4 regions of the Klebsiella scottii genome follow, and region 2 is predicted to be linked to each of the others. Evidence: predicted binding sites of a transcription regulator. Region 2 holds the regulator's gene; each other region holds the start of a gene.

The links. The regulator LexA, encoded in region 2, represses DNA repair genes until DNA is damaged. The targets are predictions, from matches to a motif close to TNCTGTATGTACATACAGNA.
Region 1: a site for LexA is predicted at 2,159-2,178, ahead of QFI97_RS11510 (YebG family protein). Genes of this name have one in related genera too.
Region 3: a site for LexA is predicted at 1,377-1,396, ahead of dinG (ATP-dependent DNA helicase DinG). Genes of this name have one in related genera too.
Region 4: a site for LexA is predicted at 2,278-2,297, ahead of dinB (DNA polymerase IV). Genes of this name have one in related genera too.

The regions. Positions count from the first base shown of each region.
Region 1 covers NZ_JARXNI010000020.1:827,378-831,182, forward strand. The annotation lists gene edd (phosphogluconate dehydratase) at 1-148, shown strand, start outside; gene QFI97_RS11500 (bifunctional 4-hydroxy-2-oxoglutarate aldolase/2-dehydro-3-deoxy-phosphogluconate aldolase) at 188-829, shown strand; gene purT (formate-dependent phosphoribosylglycinamide formyltransferase) at 880-2,058, opposite strand; gene QFI97_RS11510 (YebG family protein) at 2,196-2,594, shown strand; gene QFI97_RS11515 (tellurite resistance TerB family protein) at 2,691-3,350, shown strand; gene ptrB (oligopeptidase B) at 3,612-3,805, shown strand, end outside.
Region 2 covers NZ_JARXNI010000018.1:344,483-348,287, reverse strand. The annotation lists gene plsB (glycerol-3-phosphate 1-O-acyltransferase PlsB) at 1-487, opposite strand, end outside; gene QFI97_RS03525 (diacylglycerol kinase) at 617-985, shown strand; gene lexA (transcriptional repressor LexA) at 1,229-1,837, shown strand; gene dinF (MATE family efflux transporter DinF) at 1,909-3,225, shown strand; gene QFI97_RS03510 (CsbD family protein) at 3,352-3,561, shown strand; gene zur (zinc uptake transcriptional repressor Zur) at 3,655-3,805, opposite strand, start outside.
Region 3 covers NZ_JARXNI010000020.1:2,594,391-2,598,195, forward strand. The annotation lists gene dinG (ATP-dependent DNA helicase DinG) at 1-1,363, opposite strand, end outside; gene rhlE (ATP-dependent RNA helicase RhlE) at 1,571-2,941, opposite strand; gene cecR (transcriptional regulator CecR) at 3,200-3,805, shown strand, end outside.
Region 4 covers NZ_JARXNI010000020.1:3,305,544-3,309,348, reverse strand. The annotation lists gene QFI97_RS23255 (NADH:ubiquinone reductase (Na(+)-transporting) subunit D) at 1-118, shown strand, start outside; gene nqrE (NADH:ubiquinone reductase (Na(+)-transporting) subunit E) at 122-721, shown strand; gene nqrF (NADH:ubiquinone reductase (Na(+)-transporting) subunit F) at 733-1,956, shown strand; gene nqrM ((Na+)-NQR maturation NqrM) at 1,960-2,175, shown strand; gene dinB (DNA polymerase IV) at 2,315-3,370, shown strand; gene QFI97_RS23230 (GNAT family N-acetyltransferase) at 3,376-3,805, shown strand, end outside.

The DNA.
Region 1 (3,805 bases), on a different contig from region 2:
GCTGGTGGACGATGCTGAACTGGCTGCGCGGCAGCCGCATATTCCTGACCTGAGCGGTTCGCGAGTCGGGACCGGTCGTGAAATGTTCTCTGCGCTGCGTGAGAAACTCTCCGGAGCCGAACAGGGCGCAACCTGCATCACTTTTTAAGACCATACAATTTGTAGATCTGGCGAGAGAGAAACTCTGATGAAAAACTGGAAAACAACTGCAGAAGCAATCCTCACCTCCGGCCCGGTTGTCCCGGTGATCGTGGTGAAAAAGCTGGAACACGCCGTGCCGATGGCAAAAGCGCTGGTTGCAGGCGGCGTACGCGTACTGGAAGTGACCCTGCGTACCGAATGCGCGCTGGATGCTATCCGCGCAATCGCCAAAGAAGTCCCGGAGGCGATTGTCGGCGCCGGCACCGTGACTAACGCGGCGCAGCTGAAAGAAGTGACCGAGGCGGGAGCGCAGTTCGCTATCAGCCCGGGCCTGACCGATTCTCTGCTCAAGGCGGCGACTGAAGAAGGGACTATTCCACTGATCCCGGGTATCAGCACCGTATCCGAGCTGATGCTGGGCATGCAGTACGGCCTGAAAGAGTTTAAATTCTTCCCGGCTGAAGCGAACGGCGGCGTGAAGGCGCTGCAGGCAATTGGCGGTCCGTTCGCCCATATTCGTTTCTGCCCGACCGGCGGGATCTCTCCGGCTAACTACCGCGACTACCTGGCGCTGAACAGCGTTCTGTGTATCGGCGGTTCATGGCTGGTACCGGCGGATGCGCTGGAAGCAGGCGATTACGACCGTATCACCACTCTGGCTCGTGAAGCGGTAGAAGGCGCGAAGTAATTTCCGCGCCTCAGTTCTGACCCGGTAAGCGACAACGCTACCGGGTTTTTTTATCCCTCAACCACCACCGCTGACGCCGCGGCTTTGGCGCGCGCAACCGCCTCATCGACGCTCTCCGCTACCGCCAGCGTGACGCCCAGACGACGGGAACCGTCAATTTCCGGCTTACCGAACAGACGCACCTGCAGGCCCGCGCCGACCGCGGCCTGAAGGTTGCCGAAGGTTACGTTGTGGCTGGTGAGCTGCGGCAGAATCACCGCGGAAGCCGCCGGGCCATACTGGCGAATCGCACCAACCGGCAGACCGAGGAAGGCGCGGACGTGCAGGGCGAACTCCGACAGATCCTGCGAAATGAGCGTAACCATTCCGGTATCGTGCGGACGCGGCGAGACTTCGCTAAAAATCACCTCATCGCCGCACACGAACAGCTCGACGCCGAACAGGCCGTAACCGCCGAGCGCCAGCACCACGTTGCGGGCAATTTCCTGCGCGCGGGCCAGCGCCAGCTCGCTCATCTGCTGAGGTTGCCAGGATTCTCGATAGTCGCCATCTTCCTGACGGTGGCCGACCGGGGCGCAGAAGTGCACGCCGTCGACCGCGCTGACGGTGAGCAGGGTGATTTCAAAATCGAAGTTCACCACGCCTTCGACAATAACGCGGCCGGCGCCGGCGCGGCCGCCCTGCTGGGCATAAAGCCACGCGTCGGCCAGCTGTTCGCGGCGGCGGATAAAGCTTTGTCCTTTACCGGAAGAGCTCATCACCGGCTTGACGATACACGGCAGGCCAATCTCGTTCACGGCGTCGTTAAAGGCGGCTTCACTGTCGGCAAAACGATAGGCCGAGGTTGGAAGCTGCAGCTCTTCAGCGGCCAGGCGGCGAATGCCTTCACGGTTCATCGTCAGCTTTGCGGCGCGAGCGGTGGGAACGACTTTTTGTCCGCACAGCTCCAGCTCGACCAGAGTATCGGTGGCGATGGCTTCAATTTCCGGCACGATAAAGTCGGGTTTTTCTTGCTCAATTATGGCGCGCAGGGCATCTCCGTGCAGCATGTTGACGACATGCGAACGGTGCGCGACCTGCATGGCTGGCGCGTCAGGGTAGCGATCGACGGCGATGGTCTCAATGCCCAGACGTTGACACTCGATGGCGACTTCCTTACCCAGCTCGCCGGAACCTAACAGCATAACTCGCGTTGCCGCAGGGCGCAGCGCTGTGCCTAATACAGTCATGACTCTCTTCCGCAGTAAAAAAACATGCGCCGTAGTATAAACGAAAACGTTTGCGTCTGTCTTTATGCGCGTGAGTTGAGTCCTGGCCCTAAATTTGCTATACTGTATATAAATACAGTATAAAAAGGTGCTGCACAATGGCGGTTGAAATCAAATATGTGGTGATTCGCGAAGGTGAGGAAAAGATGTCTTTTACCAGCAAAAAAGAGGCCGATGCTTACGACAAAATGCTCGATCTTGCCGAAGTCCTTAACGACTGGCTGGTAGACTGCCCGCTGACGCTTGATGAAGCCCAGCGTGATGAGATGGCGATGTGGCTGGCGGAGCGCAAAGACACCTTACATCACATTATGAAGTCCGGAAAACTCCCGGAAGCGGAAGAGCACGCCGCCGGGCAGGATGAAAACGAACAACAGTCCGCAGACGCTGGCGATGACGCCATCAGCGCCAGCGCGGATGACAGCGTGGATGACGGCGCGGCGGAAAAAGCGGCGGAAAAAGCGGCGCCAAAATCGCGCAAGGCGAAAGCGGCCTGAGCCACCCGGAATTTGCGCATCTTTAGCCACTGATAACATTTCCTGACATCGCGTCGTTTAGGCTGATGACATCGCCTATTGTGCAACGAGGAAATCATGGCTAACTGGCTTAATCAACTTCAGTCTCTGCTGGGTCAGCAGGGTCAATCTTCTTCATCTGACGATCGTTCGGGCGGTAAAAATCTGCTGCTGCCCGGCGCGCTTGGCGGCCTGGCGGGACTGCTGGTCGCCAGCAAATCGTCGCGTAAGCTGCTGGCGAAATACGGCACCAGCGCGCTGCTGGTTGGCGGCGGCGCGGTGGCAGGAAGCGTGCTGTGGAACAAGTATCAGCAGAAAATGCGCGCCGGTTCGCCGCAGCCGGCCGGCCAGGTTCCGTCGTCACCTGAACCTGATGCCCGCAGCGAGCGGCTGATTCAGGCGCTGGTTTTTGCCGCCAAAAGCGACGGGCATATTGATGAAAACGAACGCGCGAGCATCGAAGAGCAGCTGCGCGCGGCTAATATCGACGTGCAGGGGCGGGTGCTTATCGATCGCGCATTGACTCAGCCCCTGGACCCGCAGCGCCTGGCGCAGGGTATCAGCAGCGAGCAGGAAGCGCTGGAAGTCTACTATCTGAGCTGTGCGGTGATTGATATTGACCATTTTATGGAGCGCAGCTACCTCAACGCCCTGGGCGAAGCGCTGAAAATCCCTGCGGACGTGCGGTCCGAGATCGAACAGGATATTCAGGCGCAAAAGCAGGCTCTTCCCTCTTAAATCATCACGTTCCGCTTGCATCGCTGGCAACTTTTGCCACCCTTATATACGGGTCATCTCTCAGCCTGACGTCGCGCAGGCCGGGGATGATCCTCTCTCCGGCGTTTTCTCACCAGCGGTAGCCGAGCGTCGGTCCGCTGTTGGCCGTTTGCCAACCTTCGGGGCAGAGCGATTTATGCCGTGGAGATTTCTTGTCTTGCCGTCCGGACGCGCGTCGATTAACGTTGTGCGCATAAAATTAAGCCGAAGAAGAACAAAGAGATGCTACCAAAAGCGAAACGGGTTCCCCACGCGATGACCTTACATGGCGATACGCGTATTGATAACTACTTCTGGCTGCGTGACGATGAGCGTTCGCAGCCGGCGGTGCTGGATTATCTGCGCGAGGAGAATGCCTACGGCAAAGCGGTGATGGACACCCAGCGTAGCCTGCAGGAGCGGGTGCTGAAAGAGAT
Region 2 (3,805 bases):
TGTCGCGGCCCAGCCACAGAACGGCGAAGAATTTCTGAATACCATTAAGCATGCGCAGCGGCGGATTGAGCTCGCCCTTTTCGCGCCCTGGCGCACGACCAAACATCACTGAAACCGGCACCATTTGCACGTCGAGGTCAGGGTGGTTGCGGTGCAGATCCAGGTAGTCGTGGAACAGCTTGATGGACTCTTCTTTCGGCGTGTAGTAGGTAAATACGCGCGGGCCGCCGTGGATAAAGACGTAGCGCGGCAGCAGGGTGCCGTCGATTTCTAACGGTTCGAGCGGATCGGGTAAATCGTGCTCCAGGCACTGCGCGCGCAGCGTCAGCAGGTCTGCCTTCGAGTTATAGGGCAGAACGTACATAATCGGACGCGAGGTATCCAGCCCTAATTCCTGAGCAGGCTCTGCGGGAATAGACTTGCTTTTTACCAGCAGCCGTAATGGTAAATTCAGTAATTTATAGTAAATTCGTTGCCAGCCGGACATAAACGATGTGAAGCCTCTGGTTAATCATGCAAATGCGCGGCAAGAATAACAGAAAGTGCGCAAAATTTCCGTTGCCACGCGGCAAACGCGTACACTCATTGACGTCATTTACATAAAAAGGTTCTTTTGATGGCCAATAATACCACCGGGTTAACCCGAATCATTAAAGCGGCAGGGTATTCCTGGAAAGGTTTTCGTGCGGCATGGATAAATGAGGCCGCCTTTCGTCAGGAAGGTATTGCCACCGTTATTGCCATTGCGATCGCCTGCTGGTTGGATGTTGACGCCATTACGCGCGTGCTGCTGATAGGCTCGGTCCTGATAGTGATGATAGTCGAAATTCTTAATAGCGCGATTGAGGCGGTGGTGGACCGGATTGGCTCCGACCACCATGAGCTTTCCGGACGCGCGAAGGATATGGGCTCTGCGGCGGTATTTCTGGCGATCGTCATTGCGCTGATCGTCTGGGTTACGCTGCTGTGGGCGCACTATCGCTAAGGGTCTGTAGCATCAGACTATTTGGTTTGGCGTCCGCGGGCTGGAGGCCGATCAACCTCCCTCCACGCGGCCTGTTTTGCGTCGTGTGGAGCAGAAACGCTCCGCCGCAATCCCCCTGCGTTAGCTGGCCGCAGCGCGCGGCAAACGAAAAGAATCTCCTGATTTTTGTGTGAAATTTGATTCCAAAATCACCGTTAGCTGTATATACTCACAGCATAACTGTATATACACCCAGGGGGCGGAATGAAAGCGTTAACGACCAGGCAGCAAGAGGTGTTTGATCTCATCAGAGATCATATCAGCCAGACTGGCATGCCGCCGACGCGTGCGGAAATTGCTCAGCGCTTGGGGTTCCGTTCCCCAAACGCGGCGGAAGAACACCTGAAAGCGCTGGCGCGTAAAGGCGCAATCGAGATCATTTCCGGTGCCTCTCGCGGTATTCGTCTGCTGACTGAAGAAGAGCCCGGCCTGCCGCTGATTGGCCGCGTGGCTGCCGGTGAGCCGCTGCTGGCGCAGCAGCACATCGAAGGCCACTTCCAGGTCGATCCGGCAATGTTCAAGCCGAGCGCCGACTTCCTGCTGCGCGTCAGCGGAATGTCGATGAAAGACATTGGTATTCTGGACGGCGATCTGCTGGCGGTACACAAAACGCAGGATGTGCGTAACGGGCAGGTTGTGGTCGCACGTATCGATGAAGAAGTGACGGTTAAACGCCTTAAAAGGCAGGGTAACGTCGTCGAACTGCTGCCGGAAAATAGCGAGTTTTCACCAATCGTAGTGAACCTACGCGAGCAAAACTTTACCATTGAAGGTCTGGCCGTCGGCGTAATCCGCAACGGCGAGTGGCTGTAAGCGCCTTCTCTTAACGCAGCATCGTCTGATGCATGATGCTGCGCTGTCTCTCCTCGCTCAGGCTTTCCCTCATGCTTTTTAATGCCGCTGATAAGGCCCTGTGGCGCCTGGCGCTACCGATGATTTTCTCCAATATCACCGTCCCGCTGCTGGGCCTGGTGGATACTGCGGTTATCGGCCATCTTGATAGCCCGGTTTACCTGGGCGGCGTGGCGGTCGGGGCTACGGCTACCAGCTTCCTGTTCATGCTGCTGCTCTTTCTGCGAATGAGTACCACCGGCCTGACGGCGCAGGCGTTTGGCGCAAAGGACCCCGTGCGCCTGGCGCGAGCGCTGGTGCAGCCGCTTGGGCTGGCGCTGGCCGCCGGTCTGCTGATCGTTCTGTTTCGTATGCCGCTCATTAACCTGGCGCTGCATATCGTCGGCGGCAGCGAAGCGGTGCTGGAACAGGCCCGGCGTTTCCTGGAGATCCGCTGGCTGAGCGCCCCGGCATCGTTAGCTAACCTGGTGCTGCTGGGCTGGCTGCTGGGCGTCCAGTATGCCCGTGCGCCGGTGATCCTGCTGATTGTCGGCAACCTGCTGAATATTGTCCTCGATCTGTGGCTGGTGATGGGGCTGCACATGAACGTGCAGGGCGCGGCGCTGGCGACGGTGACCGCCGAATATGCCACCTTTATCATTGGCCTGCTGATGGCGAAACGCGTGCTGACGCTGCGGGGCGTGTCATTCTCTATGCTGAAGGGCGCCTGGCGCGGCGATCTCCGGCGGCTGCTGGCCCTCAACCGCGACATCATGCTGCGTTCGCTGCTGCTGCAGCTCTGCTTTGGCGCGGTGACCGTTTTCGGCGCGCGTCTGGGGGGCGATATCGTGGCGGTGAACGCCATTCTGATGACCATGCTAACCTTCACCGCCTATGCGTTGGACGGCTTTGCCTATGCCGTGGAGGCCCACTCCGGGCAGGCCTACGGCGCGCGCGATGGCAGCAAGCTGCTGGAGGTGTGGCGTGCGGCCTGTCGGCAGTCAGGCATGGTCGCGCTGGCTTTTGCGCTGATCTACAGCGTGGCGGGAGAGCAGATTATCGCTCTGCTGACCTCGATACCCTCGCTCCAGCAGCTCGCCGACCGCTATCTGCTGTGGCAGATGATTTTGCCGGTGGTCGGCGTCTGGTGTTATCTGCTGGACGGCATGTTTATCGGCGCGACGCGCGGCAGCGAAATGCGCAACAGCATGGCGGTGGCCGCCGTGGGCTTTGCCGTAACCCTGCTGACGCTGCCGGTGCTCGGTAACCACGGCCTGTGGCTGGCGCTGACGGTATTCCTGGCGCTGCGAGGTCTGTCGCTGGCGCTGATCTGGCGACGGCACTGGCGGCGCGGCACCTGGTTTTCATAACGTCTTTTGGTGTGAAAATGGTTAAAGATTCCGAATAATAAAATTAACACAGAATTCTCATCTATAGTTAATCATATGTCCGGCACACAGCGGGCTGTTAACTCACCGAACGATGAGGACTGAATCATGAATAAAGACGAAATCGGCGGTAACTGGAAACAGTTAAAAGGTAAAGCGAAAGAGCAATGGGGCAAGCTTACCGACGATGATATGACCGTCATCGAGGGTAAGCGCGACCAGCTGGTCGGTAAAATCCAGGAGCGTTACGGCTACGCTAAAGATCAGGCAGAAAAAGAAGTGTCTGACTGGGAAACCAAAAATGACCATCGCTGGTAGCGACGAGATGTAGAGCGTTAACCCTTTGTTATTGCCTGCCTGAACGGTACAAGGATGTACTAAAAATCCCTGATTCCCGCTGCGGCCAACGCCTCAGCGGGCTTTCTTTTTAGTCTGGATGGTGTGGTCATGGTGGCAGTGCCCCGGCGTGTTGCAGGCCTCTACCTCGACGCAGCCCGCGCACAGGCCGTGCGCTTCGATCACGTTATGGCGCAGGGCGAAGCCCATTTTGGCCGCCAGCGTA
Region 3 (3,805 bases), on a different contig from region 2:
TATGCGGCACGCTGCGCCACAACAGCCTTTCCAGCTGTTCACTGACGCGAATCCCGACGCAGTGGAACCAGATGTGCGCCTGGCCGTCGCGCAGAACGCGGGAGGCCCATTTAGTGACCGGCGCGCCGGATGACTGCGCCAGCGACGCCAGTCGCCACAGCTTGCTCTGGCTTTCAAACATGCCCAGCGCGCGGTTCATTTGCAGCAGCACCCGGTGCAGGCGAACCACGTCATGGCTGCCGGTTTTTTCGCTGAGATCGTTAAGAAACAGCTCCGCCAGGCCGCGCAGCGTCTCGGTCAGTTTGGCCAGCCGCTGGCAGATATCCATCACCTCCTGCGGCAGCTCCCCCATCGGGAAACGGTGTTCGGCTTCCTGAGCGGCGGGCATATACAGATTCAAAATATTATTCAGCGAAGAGATAAGCTCGGACAGCTCCTCGCAGTGGGCATTCAGGCGCTCGGGGTTCGCCAGCGGCGGCGTCGTTTTGGGGCGAAACTGCTCCATGCAGGTCGCCACCAGGCGGGTGAAAAGATCGAGCTGTAGCCGATACCAGGGGGCGGTAATTTCGGCGCTCATCTCCAGCGCATCCCGGGCGACGTCGGGCAGGTGGTGGCCCTCATCAAGCACCAGCAGCAGATTTTTCGGCTCCGGCAGCACCGCTTCGCTCTCCATCGCCGCCATCACCAGCGCGTGGTTTGCCACCACCACTTCGGCCTCCTGAATCTCACGCCGGGCGACGAAGAACGGACATTCGCGATAGTAGTGGCAGTTGCGGTTCAGGCAGCTTGCCTTATCGGTGCTCAGACGGCCCCACAGCGCGTCATCGATGGCCTTGTCGCTATGATCGCGCAGGCCGTCCCATTTATAGCTATCAAGATCGGTCTTCAGCGTGGCGCACAGCTTCTGCTCCGCCTGATTATTCGGCGTGAGATCGTCGTCAAGAAACGCCAGCAGGTCCTGCTGCGTTGGCTCTGTGCTGGCCATCGCGTTGAGGTTACGCGGGCAAACGTAGCGCCCGCGGCCAAAGGCGGCGGTGAAGCGCAGGTCGGGAATAATTTTACGCAGCAGCGGCAGGTCTTTGCTGAAGATCTGGTCCTGCAGCGCAACGTTGGCGGTGCTGACCACCAGCGTTTTTTGCTCTTCGCGGGCGATGGCGATACCGGGGATCAGGTACGACAGGGTTTTCCCGACGCCGGTCGGCGCCTCAATCGCCAGGTGCCTTCCCTCTTCCCCGGCGAGCGTTTTCGCCACGTCAGCAATCATCTGCCGCTGCGGAGTACGGGGAATAAAGTCAGGAATCTGTTCCTGGAGCGCCTTATACCAGGCGGCGATTTGCGTTTTTAGCGCAGTGGTCAAAGCCATGAGAAAACCTGAATACTGTATAAACAGCCACTATTGTGACACTTTTTGCCTGGCTGGAGGAATTTCTTTCTGAGCAAACGGGGATCGTGCTCGAGGTTTAGCATCAGGCGGGGGAGTTCCGGGCAGGGAGACCCGCCCGGAGAGGCAAACCGATACCCTCGGGCAGCGCCGGGCTGCCGCAGGGATAGCAGGTTTGCGGAAGTGCTGTTACTCAGCGGCCGCCGGCTTACGCGAGCGACGACGCTGCGGTTTGCCGTCCTGAGTACGCGCTTTCGGCGCGTCACCGTCGCTGCGGCGCGGTGAAGACTGCTGACCACGACCCTGGCTCTGACCGCCGCGACCCTGACTCTGGCCGCCGCGTCCCTGGCCCTGACCGCGACCGCCGCCACCGCCGCTGCGCTGCTGGCGACCGTTCTGAATCGGCTCCGCTCTGATGGACGGATCCGGCTCATAGCCGGCAACGCTAATGCGTGGGATCTCTTTTTTCAGCAGACGCTCGATGTCGTGCAGCAGCTTATGCTCATCAACGCAGACCAGCGACAGCGCTTCGCCGGTAGCGGCGGCGCGGCCGGTACGGCCAATACGGTGGACATAATCTTCCGGCACGTTCGGCAGCTCGTAGTTCACCACGTGCGGCAGCTCTTCAATATCAAGGCCGCGCGCGGCGATGTCGGTCGCTACCAGCACGCGAATGCCGCCGGATTTAAAATCAGCTAATGCGCGAGTACGCGCGCCCTGGCTTTTGTTGCCGTGGATAGCGGCGCTGCGAATGCCGTCTTTGTTCAGCTGCTCCGCCAGGTGGTTGGCGCCATGCTTGGTACGGGTAAAGACCAGCACCTGCTGCCAGTTGCCTTCGCCGATCATCTGCGACAGCAGTTCGCGCTTGCGCTTCTTATCGACAAAATGCACGTACTGGCTTACCTGCTCGGAAGCCGTGTTGCGACGGGCGACTTCGATTTCCAGCGGGTTATGCAGCAGCTTTTCCGCCAGCGATTTAATCTCGTCGGAGAAGGTTGCCGAGAACAGCAGGTTCTGGCGCTTCGCCGGCAGCTTCGACAGCACGCGGCGAATATCATGGATAAAGCCCATATCCAGCATGCGGTCGGCTTCATCCAGCACCAGCACTTCGACCTTATCCAGGCTGACGGCATTCTGGTGTTCCAGATCCAGCAGGCGACCCGGCGTTGCCACCAGGATATCGACGCCGCTGCGCAGTTTCATCATCTGCGGGTTAATGCTCACGCCACCGAAAACCACCAGCGAGCGAACGTTCAGATACTTGCTGTAATCACGGACGTTTTCGCCAATCTGGGCAGCCAGCTCACGCGTTGGGGTAAGGATCAGCGCGCGCACCGGGCGACGGCCCTTAGCGTGCGGTTCTTGCTGGATCAGATGCTGAAGCAGCGGCAGGGTGAAGCCCGCCGTTTTGCCGGTGCCGGTCTGGGCGCTGGCCATCAGATCGCGCCCCTGCAACACCGCAGGGATCGCCTGCTGCTGAATGGGGGTTGGCTCAACATAACCCTGTTCGGCGACAGCACGCAGGATTTCAGGATTCAGGCCAAGGGAATCAAAAGACATAACAACTCCAAACCGCCCCGGCCTTTTACAGGCGTAGTTTTCAGGGAGATTATTGCGAAAGAGATGGCAAAAACCACAATGCCATGAAGGGGCGCAGTCTAGCAGGTTTTGTGACGTATCGCATAAAATATCCCCTTGGGGTTTTTCTGCGAAATCAAGATACTCTCTTCGACGATAAATAGAGTATTCACTATTCTGGACAGTTCCGCGAATTGGTCATATTCTTAATCAATCGATTGATTAATTTTTTCAGGTGCGATGAATACCACTCCCGCAACCAGCAAAGGCGAACAGGCAAAAAGCCAGTTGATTACCGCGGCTATCGCCCAGTTTGGCGAATATGGCCTGCATGCCACCACCCGCGATATTGCCGCCCTGGCCGGGCAAAACATCGCCGCTATCCCCTACTACTTCGGCTCAAAAGACGATCTCTATCTCGCCTGCGCGCAGTGGATAGCCGATTTTATTGGCCATAATTTCCGCCCTCACGCCGAAGCGGCGGAGCGGCTGCTTGCCGAACCGCACCCGGATAAAGAGGCCCTGCGGACGCTGATCCTGCGCGCCTGCCGCAATATGATCCTGCTGCTGACCCAGGATGACACGGTAAACCTGAGCAAATTTATCTCCCGGGAGCAGCTGTCGCCTACCCCGGCGTACCAGTTAATCCATGACCAGGTTATCGCTCCGCTGCACTGCTACCTGACGCGCTTAATCGCCGCCTTTACCGGGCTTGAGGCGGACGACACGCGGATGGTCCTGCATACCCACGCGCTGCTGGGGGAGATCCTCGCCTTTCGCCTCGGGCGAGAGACCATTTTGCTGCGCACCGGATGGGCGCAGTTTGATACCGAAAAAACCGAGCAA
Region 4 (3,805 bases), on a different contig from region 2:
CGGCGGCTGGTATCAGCCGAACGGCCTGTTCCTGCTGGCGCCGAGCGCCTTCTTTATTATCGGTTTGCTGATTTGGGCGCTGCGCAGCTGGAAGCCGGAACAGCAGGAAAAGGAGTAAACGATGACGGCTCACTATATCAGCCTGTTTGTCCGCGCCGTATTCGTAGAGAACATGGCGCTGGCCTTCTTCCTCGGGATGTGTACCTTCCTGGCGGTGTCGAAAAAGGTTTCCACCGCCTTTGGTCTCGGCCTGACGGTCACCATCGTGCTTGGGCTGGCGGTACCGATCAATAACCTGATCTATAACCTGGTTCTGCGTGACGGGGCGCTGGCGGAGGGCGTCGATTTAAGTTTTCTCAACTTTATTACCTTTATCGGCGTGATCGCCGCGCTGGTGCAGATCCTTGAGATGATCCTCGATAAGTATTTCCCGGCGTTATACCACGCGCTGGGGATCTTCCTGCCGCTGATTGCCGTGCACTGTGCGATTTTTGGCGGCGTCTCCTTCATGGTGCAGCGTGACTACAACTTCCCGGAATCCATTGTTTATGGCTTCGGTTCCGGTATCGGCTGGACGCTGGCGATTGTCGCCCTGGCGGGCATTCGGGAAAGAATGAAATATGCCAACGTGCCCGCCGGCCTGCGCGGGTTAGGGATCACCTTTATTACCACGGGTCTGATGGCGCTGGGCTTTATGTCATTCTCCGGTGTGCAGCTATAAGGGCGGAAAGTATGGAAATTATTCTTGGCGTCGTTATGTTTACGCTGATCGTGCTGGTGCTGTCAGGATTGATTCTGGCGGCGCGTTCGAAGCTGGTCAACGCCGGTGATGTGGTTATTGAAATCAATAACGAAGCGGATAAACAGATCCGCACATCGGCGGGCGATAAGCTGCTGAATACGCTGTCCAGCAACGGAATCTTTGTCTCCTCCGCCTGCGGCGGCGGCGGTTCCTGCGGCCAGTGTCGGGTGACGGTGAAAGAGGGCGGCGGCGATATCCTGCCGACCGAGCTTTCCCATATCACCAAACGTGAGGCGAAAGAGGGCTGCCGGCTGGCCTGTCAGGTCGCGGTGAAGCAAAACATGAAGATCGAGCTGCCGGAAGAGATCTTCGGGGTCAAAAAATGGCAATGCGAAGTAATCTCCAATGATAACAAAGCGACGTTTATCAAAGAGCTGAAGCTGCGCGTGCCGGACGGCGAAGTTGTGCCGTTCCGCGCCGGGGGATATATCCAGATCGAGTGTCCGTCGCACAAGGTGGCGTATGCTGACTTCGACGTGCCGGACGAGTACCGCGCCGACTGGGATAAGTTTAACCTGTTCCGCTACGTCTCCGAGGTAAAAGAGCCGACCCTGCGCGCATACTCGATGGCTAACTACCCGGACGAGAAGGGCATTATCATGCTCAACGTGCGTATTGCCACGCCGCCGCCGAAGGTGCCGGACGCTCCGCCGGGCATTATGTCTTCCTATATCTGGTCGCTGAAAGCCGGTGATGAGGTGACGATTTCCGGGCCGTTCGGCGAATTTTTTGCCAAAGATACCGATGCAGAAATGGTCTTTATCGGCGGCGGGGCCGGCATGGCGCCGATGCGTTCGCATATTTTCGACCAGCTCAAGCGGCTGCACAGCGGGCGTAAAATCAGCTTCTGGTATGGCGCGCGCTCACTGCGCGAAATGTTCTACGACGATGAATTTGAACAGCTGGCGCGGGAAAATCCTAACTTTACCTTCCATGTGGCGCTGTCCGATCCGCTGCCGGAAGATAGCTGGAATGGTCACACCGGCTTCATCCACAACGTGCTATATGAGAACTACCTGCGCGATCATCCGGCACCGGAGGAGTGCGAGTTTTATATGTGCGGGCCGCCGGTGATGAATGCGGCAGTCATTAAGATGCTGAAAGATCTCGGCGTTGAGGATGAAAACATCATGCTGGATGACTTTGGAGGTTGATCGATGTGGACCCTGTTTCTCGCGACCTTTGTGATTTTCGCCCTGGTTATTCTGGGGATGTCGGTGGGTTATCTGGTGAAGCGCAAAAGCCTGCAGGGGAGCTGCGGCGGGATCGCCTCGCTGGGTCTGGAAAAGGTCTGCGACTGTCCGGAACCGTGCGATGCGCGGAAAAAACGCCTGGCGCGCGCAGCGCAGCGGCAGCAGGACCGGATCCTGTAATCACTTCTGACTAGCCTGATAAACGCCCCGGCCGCACTCAGCGACGCCGGGGTTCAGCGACGGCGCATTTTGGCTCCCCTTTCTTCTCATTGAACAGAATTATGCTGTATACTTGTCCAGTGGTCAGTGAGGGCTAGCTATGCGCAAAATCATCCATGTTGATATGGACTGCTTCTTTGCCGCGGTCGAAATGCGCGATAACCCGGCGTTGCGGGATATTCCCATCGCGATCGGCGGCAGCCGGGTACAGCGGGGCGTCATCAGTACCGCCAACTATCCGGCGCGTAAGTTTGGCGTGCGCAGCGCAATGCCAACGGCGATGGCGCTTAAGCTTTGCCCGCATCTGACGCTGCTTCCGGGTCGCTTTGACGCCTATAAAGAGGCGTCGGCCCATATCCGGGAAATTTTCTCGCGCTACACCTCGCTGATCGAACCTCTCTCGCTCGATGAGGCGTTTCTTGACGTCAGCGACAGCGTCCACTGCCAGGGCTCGGCGACGCTGATGGCGGAGGAGATCCGCCAGACCATTCAGCGTGAGCTGCAGCTGACCGCCTCCGCCGGCATCGCTCCGGTGAAATTTCTCGCCAAAATCGCCTCCGATCTGAATAAACCCAACGGCCAGTTTGTGATTGCGCCGCATCAGGTCGCAGAATTCGTCAGAACCCTGCCGCTGGCGAAAATACCCGGCGTGGGGAAAGTCTCCGCGGCAAAGCTGGAAAATATGGGGCTGCGCACCTGCGAAGATGTGCAGAAAAGCGATCTGGCGATGCTGCTCAAGCGCTTTGGCAAATTTGGCCGGATCCTGTGGGAGAGAAGCCAGGGCATCGACGAGCGGGAAATCAACAATACGCGGCAGCGTAAATCGGTTGGCGTCGAGCGTACGCTGGTGGAGGATATTCACCAGTGGGGCGACTGTGAGGCGATTATTGAAAGCCTCTACCAGGAGCTGGAGCGGCGGCTGATCAAGGTTAAACCGGATCTGCTGATTGCCCGCCAGGGAGTAAAGCTCAAGTTTAATGATTTTCAGCTGACCACGCAGGAGCACGTCTGGCCGCGCCTGAATAAAGATGATTTGCTCGCCACGGCCTACAAAGCCTGGCATGAGCGGCGCGGCGGCCGCGGGGTGCGGCTGGTGGGGCTGCACGTTACGTTACTCGACCCTCAGCTGGAGCGGCAGCTGGTTCTGGGATTATAGCTATGCTGCAGATAAGACATTACCAGGATGACGATTTTTCCGCGCTGTGCGCCATCTTCATGCGCGCGATTCAGGAGAGCGCCAGCGGCGACTATTCGGCGCCGCAAATTGCCGCCTGGGCGCAGGTCGATGAGGCCCGCTGGCGGCAAAAAATGCGCGACTCCCGGGTGCTGGTGGCGGCGATCGAGCGGCAGCCGGTCGGCTTTATTAGCGCCATCGGCAGCTATATCGATCTCCTGTTTGTCGCTCCCGAACGCTCCCGTCAGGGGATTGCCGGCGCGTTGCTCGCTGAGCTGTTCAGGCAAATTCCGCAAGGGACGCTGACGGTTGCGGCCAGCATCACGGCGAAACCGTGCTTTGCGCGTCATGGCTTCAGGGTGGTGGAAGAACAGCTGGTGGAAGTCCGCGGCGAGAGGTTTATCAATTATCGCATGG